Regions from separate parts of the uncultured Vagococcus sp. genome, predicted to be linked through region 2. Evidence: riboswitches for the same ligand, from Rfam matches in the RefSeq annotation. Region 2 holds a riboswitch; each other region holds the start of a gene.
What was found. A riboswitch is a leader RNA that binds a small molecule or an ion and turns the genes downstream of it on or off. The one in region 2 is predicted to bind magnesium.
Positions count from the first base shown of each region.

Region 1: linked by a shared signal. The riboswitch ahead of RWN13_RS00230 (LCP family protein) and the one ahead of mgtA (magnesium-translocating P-type ATPase) in region 2 are both predicted to bind magnesium.
Region 3: linked by a shared signal. The riboswitch ahead of mgtA (magnesium-translocating P-type ATPase) and the one ahead of mgtA (magnesium-translocating P-type ATPase) in region 2 are both predicted to bind magnesium.

Region 1 covers NZ_CAUQJB010000001.1:49,414-53,855, reverse strand. Annotated here, with positions in the region: partial or broken gene nifJ (pyruvate:ferredoxin (flavodoxin) oxidoreductase) at 1-877, shown strand, start outside; M-box (ykoK) riboswitch at 1,052-1,221, shown strand; gene RWN13_RS00230 (LCP family protein) at 1,401-2,327, shown strand; gene RWN13_RS00225 (FtsW/RodA/SpoVE family cell cycle protein) at 2,324-3,481, shown strand; gene RWN13_RS00220 (immunoglobulin-like domain-containing protein) at 3,997-4,442, shown strand, end outside.
Region 2 covers NZ_CAUQJB010000022.1:22,961-27,402, reverse strand. Annotated here, with positions in the region: gene mgtA (magnesium-translocating P-type ATPase) at 1-1,519, opposite strand, end outside; M-box (ykoK) riboswitch at 1,935-2,106, opposite strand; gene RWN13_RS16005 (hypothetical protein) at 2,193-2,396, opposite strand; gene RWN13_RS16000 (YueI family protein) at 2,624-3,091, shown strand; gene RWN13_RS15995 (hypothetical protein) at 3,174-3,575, shown strand; gene RWN13_RS15990 (hypothetical protein) at 3,712-4,442, opposite strand, start outside.
Region 3 covers NZ_CAUQJB010000002.1:115,385-119,826, reverse strand. Annotated here, with positions in the region: gene thiD (bifunctional hydroxymethylpyrimidine kinase/phosphomethylpyrimidine kinase) at 1-450, opposite strand, end outside; gene RWN13_RS02430 (PLP-dependent aminotransferase family protein) at 563-1,990, shown strand; M-box (ykoK) riboswitch at 2,161-2,325, shown strand; gene mgtA (magnesium-translocating P-type ATPase) at 2,754-4,442, shown strand, end outside.

The DNA of each region.
Region 1 (4,442 bases), on a different contig from region 2:
GGACTATTTAGCGGCTAAAGTGACAGATGTTTTAAGTGAGGATCTTGAAGAGGGACTTCGCCAGTTATTACAAGCCTGGTTGACCCATAAAAATCAGGGTGAAGGAACGCAACAGAGAGCTCAGAAGCTTAAAGCTGCCTTAGCTGAAGCGAGCTTAAGTCCATTGTTACAAGATATATACGCTAATCATGATTTGTTTGCCAAACCGAGTCAATGGATGATTGGAGGCGACGGTTGGGCTTATGATATTGGGTTTGGTGGGATCGATCATATTATTGCCAGTGGAGAAGACGTCAATATTTTGGTGATGGACAATGAAGTCTATTCCAATACGGGTGGTCAGAAATCAAAAGCAACGCCTACATCTGCGGTGGCAAAGTTTGCTTCTGATGGTAAACGGGGAGCAAAAAAAGATTTAGGCGTTATCGCCATGAGTTATGGTCATGTCTATGTCGCTCAAATTGCTTCTGGTGCTAATCAAGTTCAAACGATTCGAGCCATCGAAGAGGCTGAAAAATTCCCGGGACCTTCTCTAATTATCGCTTATACACCATGTATCGCTCACGGGATTTCGGGAGGAATTACACTGGAACATACGAAGGAAGCTGTTGACACTGGCTACTGGTCACTCTATCGTTACAACCCTTTATTACTTGAAAAAGGCAAGAATCCAATGACCTTGGATTTTAAGAAACCTAATTTTGCTGGAATGAAAGAGTTCATGAAATCGGAAACTCGTTTTTCAACTTTATCTGGGATTGCCCCAGAGCTTTCCGAAGAACTTTTCGATTTAACCATTGAAAGTGCTAAATCACGTTTTTATCGTTATGCTCGCATTGCAGGCCAAGAAGAGAAGATTCGTGAAAAGTTAGAAAAATAAAGAATGAGGCAGTTACTAATGACGTGTTAGTGACTGTTTTTTCTTATTAAGAGAGAGCTTCTTTTGATTGTATCTTGTCATCTATAAGGAAGTTTAAATAACTATAGTAATGTATTAATGGTTCTTAATAAATTTGCAATTAAATAACGAGATTGTTATAGTTTGAACGTAGATAATAATTGTTAGGTGAGGCTCCTATACAAACACAGGCTACTGCTCAAAAATGTCGAGAGACGCCAATGAGTAGGACAGGATTGGTCGAAATAAGGCTTTTCCCCAAGTAGCTAAAAGCATGGCTTTTTACGTTGTATAGTGCTAAAACTCAACGAAGAGTATTTCGTTTATTTCGTGTGCTTTCTTCGAAACCCTCACTATTATTTTAGTGAGGGTTTTTGTGATCAATTTTCTTAAACGAAAGGGCATCACGACGTCAGAAGATAGTCTCATCAATGATTTGCATCTAATTAAAAAAACGCGTATGAAACTAATGACGCGCTGAGATGTGGAAGGAAAGATGAATATGAACAAAGGAATGAAAATTTTTAAGACCATTGTCATTATTTTATTAGTGATGGTTCTTGGGGTAGTATCCTATGGGGCTATTACCATGTACCAAGGGTTTAAACAGGCTGAGAACCCTTCGCCAGTGTCAGAGTTGCCGGTGTTTAAAGGTGAGCAGGCCGAAGAAGGTAAAGTCAATATTATGTTAGTAGGATCTGATGCGCGTTCCAATGATGAATTGGGGCGTGCCGACACCTTGATGATTGCCCAATATGATAAAAAGACGAAGGTACCGAAGTTGATTTCGATTATGCGTGATTGTTACGTGGACATTCCTGGTTATGGAGAGGATAAGATCAATGCGGCATATTCCTATGGTGGACCGGAATTAATGCGAGAAACCTTAAAAGCAAATTTTGATTTACCAATCGAATATTATGCTGCCTTAACTTTTTCGGAGTTTACAGATTTAATTAACGAACTATTTCCAAAAGGGGTGGAAATCGACGCAGAAAAGGATATTGAGTTAGATGGAGTATCAATAAAAACCGGGAATCAAAGGATGGATGGCAATACCTTGTTGCAATACGTTCGTTTTAGAAAAGATGAAGAAAGCGACTTTGGCCGTGTGAGACGACAAGATCAAGCCATAGGCGAATTATCTAAACAAGCAGTCGATGTAGCTAATATTGCACGTCTACCAAAAGTTTTAGGTCTTTCTTTAGGCTATTTGGATACGAATCTAACAGCCACAAGCATAATGTCAATTGCTAGTGATTTTGTCCTCGGTCAGCAAAAAGACCTGCAATCTTTAGCCATTCCTATGGAAGACACCTGGGAATTTGATGACAATACTGAGTCGGGAAGTGTTATACGATTGGATTTTCAAGCTAATAGCGATGAAATGCATCGATTTTTAGGCCAAAAAGTCGAGGAAGAGCCGTGAAAAAAATAAAAACTATTGATTGGTTAATTGTTTTTCCTTACCTTTTTTTATGTGCCACAGGGGTCTTGATGATTTATAGCACCAGCTCCTTTGAATTAATGCGTCAAAATCAATTTATTGGTGGAAAAGCAATCAAACAATTAGTCTTTGTACTGATTGGAATGGCGACAGCCTATTTCTTTTATCGCTTTCGCTTTGAATTGCTCTTCACTAAAAATATGCTGAGATTTTATATGTTGCTATCATTTATGTTGCTAATCCTAGTGGGGTTTACCCCGTTAGGTGTTAGTGTCGGTGGCGCTCAACGCTGGATTCCCCTCGGAGGAATTAACATCCAGCCGTCTGAAATAGTGAATGTGGTTTTTGTCTTATACTTGGCGAATTATTTTAGCCACCATCCCATATCTGAACCAGCAAAATACCGTTATAAAAAACCTCTGGCCATTTGTTCAGCCTACGTCTTATTGGTGTTAATTCAGCCAAATATGGGCGGCGCATTGATGCTGATTATTTTAGCGACTGTCTTATTTTTGGCTAGTGGGGTGCCGGTGATCATTACCGCTGGCATTGGGGGAATCGCCTTTATTTTGAGATACCTTCTGACTCATATAGCGTTGATGATCGATGAACAGCGCGTTCCGCTTAAATTTCGCTATCTAATCGTACGTTTTCAGCTGATGAATAATCCGTTTTTAGATGAGTATGGCAAGGGCTACCAAACTTCAAATTCATATTATGCCATGTACAATGGCGGTTTTTTTGGCCGCGGTTATGGCCAAAGTTTACAGAAAAAAAGTTATTTGCCAGCAGCTGACACCGACTTTATTTTTTCTATTATAATAGAAGAGCTTGGTTTAATTGGTGGAATAGTGGTTTTGGTGATGCCTTTTATCATGGTTTTGCGGATTATTTACATTGGTATTCACTGTCTGGACTCACGAAAAGCCCTGACTTGTTTTGGCATCGCTTGCGTCATTTTTTTACAAGTCTCAGTTAATGTGGGAAGTTTGCTGGGATATATTCCCATGACAGGGGTTACTTTTCCCTTTGTTAGTTATGGTGGCTCTAGTCTGATTATCTTATCACTGTTAGTTGGGATTGCCTTGAATATTAGTCACAGCGAAGGGGAACGATTAGAGCTTCGTTCGATCTAGCTGTAGCTAGATTGATTAGTGCTAAACTTAACTGTAGTAAGGATCGAAAGGATGTTTAGGCTAAGTTCCAAATTGACCAACCGTCATTCATGGCAAACAGCAAACTCATTCACACAAAAAAGCTATTAACCCCCATATTGATAGCTTTTTTGCGTGTGACGCTTGTTGGTACGGTTAAAATCGATCAATTATTTTGGTGAAACCATGACAATAAAATAGTGAAAAGTATTTCCAGTTCAAAAAACATAGTTTTATTTAGGGTGAGTTGACGCTGGTTTTTCTGTATTTTATATATTCATTTATGAACAGCTTAAGGTATCTGGATTTGGGGATAAAATCTCATTTTTTTTAACCAAAAAGAAGGGTTGTTTTTTTGAAAAAAGAAATGATTTTGTTCTTAAATTGAGCTAATCTTATGACTGATCTCATTTTAGATTTAGAGTGGAATAAGGGAGGATATAGGTTTAACTTTTGGAAGAAAATGATTTGGTGACCAACATTAGGAGGAATAGGACATGAAAAAATTTAAATTAACGGTATTGAATTTAATGCTAATCAGTACAACGGTTTTAGGGCCATTACCTGCTCTGGCAGTTGAAGATGAACAAACAAGTGAGGCAACAATTGAAACGATCACTGAGTTTTCTGAAAATGGAATCGAGGATCTGATTCTGACCCCAGATGTGTCAAGGAGTTCGGAAGATGAATCGGAAGTGGGAACTAGAGGTGAAACAAGGGCAGTTAAAGAAGTAGGGACATTTGCCGAATTATTATCAGCCTTAAGGACGGCCTCAGTGACTGAGATAATGCTAACAAACAATATAACAGCTACCTCAAATATTGATAATTTACCAGTAAGAGATATCAAAATTTATGGGAATCAAAAGACCTTAACCATGGGGACTTATACCATGACTAATTTCTTTGTCGGCACTGGGTCACTTAGCTTTGAAAATATGAC
Region 2 (4,442 bases):
CATCCGAAACTGAAAATTCCCCTTGTACACGAGGATTGGTTTTTTGGGCAACCCCTAGAACTCTTAAACCATCCTGATTTAACTCATCCACCGTCTTTAAGATTTGCTGCCGCCGTTCATCGGTCAGCTCCAACACAGCTCCCTGATGTTCCACGTAACTTGAGACCACCAGCATCTCTTCAATGGCACCTTTCGTAATCATCTGAGTCTTTCCAAGAGGATCACGAATAACCACACTCATCCGCCGACGTTCAAAATCGAAGGGCACTTCATCGACTTTTTCATAATCATCCTTCTCAATCTCCAACTCTCGATCTGACGCATCGATAATCGCCACATCCAAAAGATTTTTTAATCCAGTTTGATAATAACTATTAAAAAAAGCATGACGTAAAACCCGATCGTCTTCGATACCCTCAACATTTAAATGGTATTCCAGCACAATCCGATCCTGGGTCAAGGTTCCCGTCTTATCGGTACACAAAACATCGATAGCACCAAAATTTTGAATGGCGTTAATATTTTTAATGATGGTGCCTTTCTTGGCCATGCCTGTGGCCCCTTTCACTAAATTAGTGGTGACAATCATCGGCAACATCTCAGGGGTTAAACCAACTGCCACTGATAGTCCAAATAAGAAGGCTTCTAACCAGTCCCCTTTCGTTATGCCATTAATTAATAGAACCGTCGGTGCCATGATGCACATAAAACGAATCAAGAGCCACGAGACAGAACTGATCCCCAGTTCAAAACTGGTTAAGCCTTTCTTTTTACTGACTTCTTGGGCAATGTCCCCAAAAAGAGTGTCATCACCTACACGTACCACGATTCCTTTGGCACTTCCACTGACCACGTTGCTTCCCATATAAACCATATTCACAAAATCAGTCATGGATTTTTGCGTGTCCTTTTCCACATTTGCCAGTTTTTCCACTGGCTGACTTTCTCCCGTCATTGCCGATTGACTGACAAATAAATCCTTTGCCTGAAAAAGGCGGACATCTGCCGGAATCATATCTCCCGCAGATAAATTAACAATATCTCCACAGACAATCTCTTCGATTGGGACTTCGGCTACTTGATGGTTGTTACGGGTTACTGTCGCCGTCACCCTAACCATTTTAGTCAAGCGCTCTACGGCATTGGTCGATCTGACTGATTGAAACAACGTCAAACTACCACTAACAACCACCATTGTACTGATGATCAGCACCGCCGTTATATCTTTTTCAGCCGGTGGCGCAATAACATAGTCCGTCACAAATGAAATGGCTGCTAATGCCAGTAAAATCATGGTAAACGGCGTAATATACGCCTTGAGTGCTTTCATAAATAAACTATCCTGTTTCTCTGTCGTGATAACATTAGCCCCATTACGCTGACGAGACACCAGGACACCATCCCCATCCAACCCCTTGTCAGATGTACCAAATTGTTTCATTACTCGTTTAAAACTGTTAGACGCTGAAAATTGATACACCTTATCCCCTTGTCCAACAGTCGCTAATCTTTTTGTCATTTTTTTCCCCTCAACTTTCTTCCAAACCACAGGTACCACAAAAGAGTGCCTATTCCGCCAAACACAATGACATCACATAATGCTGACATATCCGTTCCTCCTTGCTTGAACCATCAGTTTGGCTTGCTAACGCTGATTAATCACAGCTAGCAAGGCAAACAAACTTAAACATGGGACATTATTGGAAAAAATGAGAGACCTGTTTTAATTGGTCGGAATGACATGGTCGATTAAAGGACCATAATCATCCTCATCGCTCTCATCTTTTTCCTGCTTCTGCCAACTCGGTAAATGATCGTCCATTACTAACCACCTCTTCCTAACCTTCCTTATTACTAAAAAACATCAAAAAAACCTTACGCTAAACTCAACGTAAGGTTTATAAGCACGAAATTAAGGCACACAAAATAACCGCTTAGAGATCTCATCGTTGAGTTTTGGCACTATACAACGTAAAAAGCAGTTCGCTTTTAGCTACCTTATGAAAAGCCTTAGATCGACAATCCCTGTTCTACCCATTGGCGTCTCTCGACATTTTTGGGCAGTAGCCTGTGTTTGTATAGGAGCCTCACCTAACAAATCTTATGAAGTTTTCTAATTCGGGTTAACTATAACAAGGTCCTTTATAAAAGTCAAGGGTGAAAAACAACTTTAGATGCTTTTGCTACTGTCATTATTGGCGAATGTCGACCCACCAGCGATCGTTTGCGCCGAGATCTTCCACATTATCCGAGACACCACCATAGTAGAAAAGATTAATAAACATACTTGAAAGCTGCTCTTCATCAACAAAATAACCGAAGTGAATGGTTCTTTTTTCCTGTGGTTCAATCTTGGGCATTTTATAAAAGCCTTTATCTTCACCATGACTATCCAAGTAAGCCAATTCGCCTGAGCGTACTTGTATTTATTCTTTTTCATCCTTCGACCTCCTCTCACTCTATATAACGAATCAACTCGACTATATGTGACAGTTTTGACTTTCTTTCTAAGATTACCATAGCTAAACAGGCCAATGTCCAGTAAAACAGGTTCATAAGCCTACTGGGGCGCGAGATGTGCTATAATTGAAACAAAAGAAGAGACAGAAGGAAGGGGATGTTTATGGCCAAAGATGTTCAAGATTACTTAGAAAAAGGGATGTACGGAGCACCACAGATTAAGCCTGATGAAAAGCGAAAATACTTAGGCACCTTTCGGGAACGAATTTATTTATCAATGACCCTTGCTGAAATGTCAAAAGCCAATAATCTGGCTTATTTCAAAGAGGAATTGACAAAAAATCCAAACCACCAAGTTCTGATTAATGCCGCTCTAGCCCCTCATTTACAAAATACCTATATGGTCGCCAGTCAAAAAGCCAACTGTTCCTTTAAAATTGTGGATACAGAAAATCAAGCACAACCTGAGGCGATTGGCCTAGTTTACGCTGGCGAAGAAGCAGTCGATATTGATCCCATTAGTGTGACAGAAAAATACGATCACCAACCTGACGCACTTAATGTGGAAGAAACCAAGGTACCTGACAGACCACCTAAGAAAAAAGGTTGGCTTGGTCAACTATTCAAGTAAGTTTAGCTGCGGGCTTAATTCCCTTAAACTAAGCCCACAGCTTTCGATAAGCAGATCTCATCAGAAATAAGGAGGAATTTACATGACTTACCCTGTTGAACAACTGGAACTGAAAAAAGAATTGAGTGCTGCCTTAAGCGCTCACACCCAGCTACTGCGAAACGTGGAACACATCGAACCGGAGCAAATGGATGCCTTTACGTTTATGATGCGTAGTTTCGGCTTTATCTTTGAACGAGTCCCTGGGATTTTATTGGATAATGATGCGGAAGAAACCTATTTTGGCATCTTCCAATACTACAATTTATTAGCCGAACTTAAGCACAATTTAATGATGTCATTCCCTTATGCTCATTTACAAAACGTTAACTTCAGTGATATTTTGGCACCTTTTCCAACTCAATACGTCGCAGAAGTCAATCAGTGGTGGGAAGAAAAAACTGGTCTTGTGGTCGGCAGTACGAAACAAACAATGACGATGTAAGACAAACAAGGTCAGATACCTCATAACGAGAGTGCCTGACCTTGTTACCTTTATTAGATTACGATATATCACACCGGTTTAACCATTAATTTTTACAGTTAAACAACATCCTTTGCCTTTCATAAACTTACTTTTCTCACTTATCCTCTATCCCCGGTGCATCAACCAGCTGCCAATCCAGTTTCCCCTGATAGTTGCCTTTATAATTCCCCATCTGAAAGGATTGATACCGCAACCCTCGACCTGACTCCCAGCCACTTATCACATCAATAAACTCCGTACTGGCGTTGCTTTTCCCTTCCTCAATCCCTTTGTAAATTCCCACAGGAAGTTCGATCAATTGATTGGCTTGATTGGTATACAGATAAGACCCTTTCAAAATATGAGCTTCGCTCGACAACTCAGTCGGTTTAACTTTCAATTGCCAATTGCCGCCTAGTCGGTTATCACGAATTCTCAATCGATCATTCCCACTTAATCCAACTGGTTCCATCGCTAAACTGTCGGTTTTTAATGTTAGAGATAGGGTTTTAGGTGTGCCCATAATTGTTAACTCACGTGGCGTGCCTTTAATCACAAAGCAGTTATTCGGATTATTAGGCGCATCATCCATAATAATTTCAAATGATTCTCCCACATCAGCCACCACTTCCACTGACTTATTAGCAAGTCCTTCATAGACGACCTCACCTGTTTTTTGACTGATTATCTGATAGCGATGATCTGGGAAAAGAGCCAGTTTTGACTCGTCTGAAGTGGCCTTAACGTGAAGATTAAAGAATCCACGATTCGCTGGATCAAAAGGTTTAATCACCGTCTGATCCACTACGACTGGCAGTTTTTCATGGCCATTTAAATGCCATTCAA
Region 3 (4,442 bases), on a different contig from region 2:
TAAACCAGATAAGATACCCGCTTCAATTAAGTTAGGCGTCGTAATAGTCGCAACTGGTAGGAGCAGTTCGACCATCTTGGCGACGTTCTCCGGTTGTAATAATTCTGTTGTGCCTTTGCAGGCCATAACGGGGTCGATTACAACATTTTCTTGATTAAAAACATCGATGTAATGACGTGCTACTTTGATCGTCTCGATTTCACCAAGCATACCGGTTTTTAAGGCTGCCAATGGTGCACCTGCATAAATCGTTTTTAATTGTTTGGCAACAACGTCTGAATCAACAGAGGTCACGCTGTGGGACCAGTTGTTATCCGGATCCATAGTGACGAAACTAGTGATGGCGGAAAAACCAAAGGTGCCGTATTCTTGAAAAGTTTTTAAGTCAGCTTGAATGCCAGCGCCACCACTGGAATCAGAACCGGCAATTGTAAGTATCTTGGGAATCATGTTTTAGCCTCCATCATTTTCTTGATATCTCTATCATAAACGATTCGCTGATTGACAAAAACAGCCAATTGGGTTATTTTTAACTCATCCAATTATAAGAAGGTGAAAGACGATGTGGCAATTGCCAGAAAAAAAGACCAAAGCCATTTATCAAAGCATTGTTGAATTAGTGATGAACCACATAAAAGCAGGTCGATTGTTACCAGGAGAAAAATTACCACCGGAAAGGCAGTTGGCCGCTGCTTTTGGAGTCAATCGTTCGACAGTTGTTCACGCTTTAGACGAGTTAGAGGCTATGGGTGTCATCATTCGTAAACAGGGGAGTGGCACTTTGATTAATGAAGGAAAATGGGGGATTTATACCGGGGCGTCAACTAATTGGCGGAGTTATCTATCGGGTGCCTTTAACCATCGTGACCCCTATTTGGAAAAAGTCAGTCAATTGGCAAAAAATCCTGGGGGTCGAGTGATTGACGCCTATACAGGAGAGCTTCCATTGGAGTTGATTCCCAGTTTAGCTTTACCGAGTATTTCTTGGAATGATTTTTTAGTTGAGGAGAGTCTTCAAGATGAGCTAGGTTATTTACCGTTGCGGCAACAAATTGTAACTCACTTAAATCATGAACGAGAATTGTCATTAACAACCGATCAATTGTTGTTGACTTCAGGAGCTCAACAGGCGCTTTTTTTAATCATCCAAGTCTTACTCCAAAGTGGCGATGCTGTAGCAATTGAAGAGCCATCTTCTTTTTATCCTCTGCCTATCTTTCAAGCTGCTGGAATTCGTCTTTATGGAGTTCCAGTTGACGGTCAGGGGATGAAGGTGGAGCTACTAGAACAGATGATTATCAAACGTAAAATAAAGATGGTTTTGGTTAATCCCAATTTTCAGAATCCAACAGGGTCAACGATGTCACTGCCTCGGAGGAAACAACTTGTGTCACTATGTCAGCAGTACCAAATTCCAATTGTGGAAGACGATGTTTTTAGTCAATTGTATTTTTCTGAAAAAGATAAGCCGGTCTTATTAAAGCAATTGGACAGTGAAAATGTGATCTATATAGGGTCGTTGTCTAAAATATTGGGAGCAACTACTAAAATTGGCTGGTTAAGTGCACCAGTTAAGGTGGCTCAGCAATTGGCTGAAGCCCGTAAAGAAATGGATTTCACTTTAAGTATCTTCCCTCAGGTGCTGGCGTCCAGTGCCTTAAGCAATCGCCAGTTTGATCAGCAAATCAAGGTGCTGCGCCAGGAGCTAAAACGTCGTCGGGACGTGTTAATCGGTTATTTAAAGGAGTTTTTGGGGCGAGAGGTTAGTTATGTTGTTCCAGAAGGAGGTTACTATCTGTGGTTGCAAGTTGAGAAACGGACATTAAAACAAGGAGACTTTGATTTTTTACTGGAGCTGGGGGGGTTAGTTGCCCCAAGTTTTACCTTTGGGGTGAATCGCCAAAGCCTAAGAATTAATTTTGCTAGGTTAACCCATAAGGATGCGCTTAGGCTGGTTAAATTGATTCATAAGATGATTTATAAAAGTTAGGAGAACGGTGACTTCTTAAAGTTTAGATCCGAAAAAAAGATGTTGTTAAGTTGTAGGGTGTCTTTTAGTTTTTTTGGGGAGGATTAATGTAAAAGATGGGAAAAAGGAAGGTTTTTATTTGACAGGTGAGGATTTAGCGCCTATAGTTAAGGGGTACCTAAAATAAAAACCAAATAATCTGTTAGGTGAGGCTCCTATATGGAAATACGCTGCTGCCCAAAAATATCGAGAGATGCCAATGGGTCAACTGGAATTGTCGAGAAAGGCTCTTCTTAATGTAGCTGACAGTAATGTCTAAGCCATATAGTGCTAAAACTCGACGTTGAGATTACTTTTTTGCTATGCATTATAACCTTGTTTAGCGAGCACTTCTCACGCCGAGAAGTGCTTTTTGTCTTTTTTTTGAGTAAGGACCAAGATGTTCCCTTTCAGAAAAATGATCTTTAAGTAGACATAGGGTTTTAGAGTTAAAAAGTAAGTTTCGAGATTTTAAGTGTTTTATCTTAAATAGGAGTAACTGGAAAGGGTGAGGGAAATGTCACGACAAGCGAAACAAGAGCCAGCAGAACCAGGTAGTAGTCGACAGCGGAGAAAAAAGCTAATTCATTCCCGAACCAATAAATTAAAGGCAGCCCTAAAATAGTTGGTTGAACGTACTTCAGATCTTATTTTATTTATTAAACTATTTAGCCAAGTGGCAGCCCTTAGTTTTTTTGTTAAAAAGGCTTAACTTTTTTCTTCGCATGAAAGTGAGGAAAAGAACATGATGAATTCAAGGAAAAATACAAAAAAAACAACTGTACAAATAAACCGCCAAGAGGCGAAAGATTCAGAACTAAAAAAATTAGCAGCCTTATCTGAAAGAGAACTGATGATGGAGTTTCGGACATCGGCTGAAGGGCTAACATCTGCCGATGCTGGGAAACGTTTAGAAGAACATGGACCTAATGAAATTTCTGCTCAAAGTCCAACACCTGCATGGAAATTATTGATGCACGCCTTACAGGATCCCTTTGTTTACGTCCTTGCTCTGCTCTTAGTAGTGTCAGCTGTAACAGGTGATATAGATGCCGCACTCATTATGGGTGTGATGATTTTCTGTAGTGTGATTATTAAATTTATTCAGGATTATCGATCTCAGAAAGCCAGTTTTGAGCTTAAAGAAATGATTGAGAACACCTGTGCAATAACTCGAGATGGTGTTACCACCGAAATACCGATGGATGAAGTAGTTCCAGGAGACATCGTGACCTTGTCGACAGGGGACATGATTCCTGCAGATGCTGTTCTTATTTGGACCAACGACCTATTCGTCAATCAGTCCTCTTTAACAGGCGAGTCAATGCCAGTAGAGAAGTTTGTTGATCCAGGAATTGATGTGAAAAAGATTCAATCCGACGACATTACGGCCTTGGATATGCAGGATTTAATTTTTATGGGAACGGACGTTTTAAGTGGTCAAGGGAAAGCGATTATTTTACGAACAGGGGAAGGCACTTTTTTTGGCGATATTGCTAAAAGTGCTAGCGGCAAACGAGGCGATACGGCTTTTGATGTAGGAATTACTAAAGTTAGTCGTCTTTTATTGAGAATGGTTGCAGTTCTTTTTCCAGTGGTCCTGTTGTTAAATGGCTTTACGAAAGGAGATTGGAGTCAGGCTTTCTTCTTTGCCATCGCTGTGGCTGTAGGGTTAACACCAGAAATGTTGCCGATGATTGTCACCAGTAATTTGGCCAAAGGGGCCATCAGTTTATCTAAGCAAAAAGTAATTGTCAAAGAACTGGCTTCCATTCAAAACTTAGGGAGTATGGACGTTCTTTGTACAGATAAAACGGGTACAATCACTGAAGATCGAGTGGTTTTAGTTAAGCACGTGAACCCCTTAGGTGAGGTAAACGATGACGTTTTAAACATGGCGTATTTAAATTCCAAGTACCAAACAGGTTGGAAAAACCTGATTGATCATGCGGTGATTAATTACTATGATCAAGCACCAGAGAAACATAACTTTACAACTGTTGAAAAAATCGATGAGATTCCTTTTGATTTTTCTCGTCGTCGTCTGACTGTCGCCGTTGATATTGATGGTCACCATGTGATGGTGACTAAAGGGGCAGTGGAAGAAATGGAAGATATTTGCACTCACGCTGAGATTAACGGTGAACTAGTCAAGTTGACTCCTGAATTGCGAAAAGAAATGCGCAGTGTCAATGTTAAAATGAATGAACAGGGCATGCGAGTCATCGCGGTTGCTTACCGTCGGGATGTCCATACTGAACCTGTTTATACGGTAAAAGACGAGACCGACATGATTTTGATAGGTTTTGTTGGTTTTCTTGATCCGGCGAAACAATCGGCAGTAACAGCGATTGCCTCCCTTCATGAACATGGAGTCAATGTAAAAGTATTAACTGGTGATAATGAAATTGTCGCACGTAAAGTCTGTAAAGAT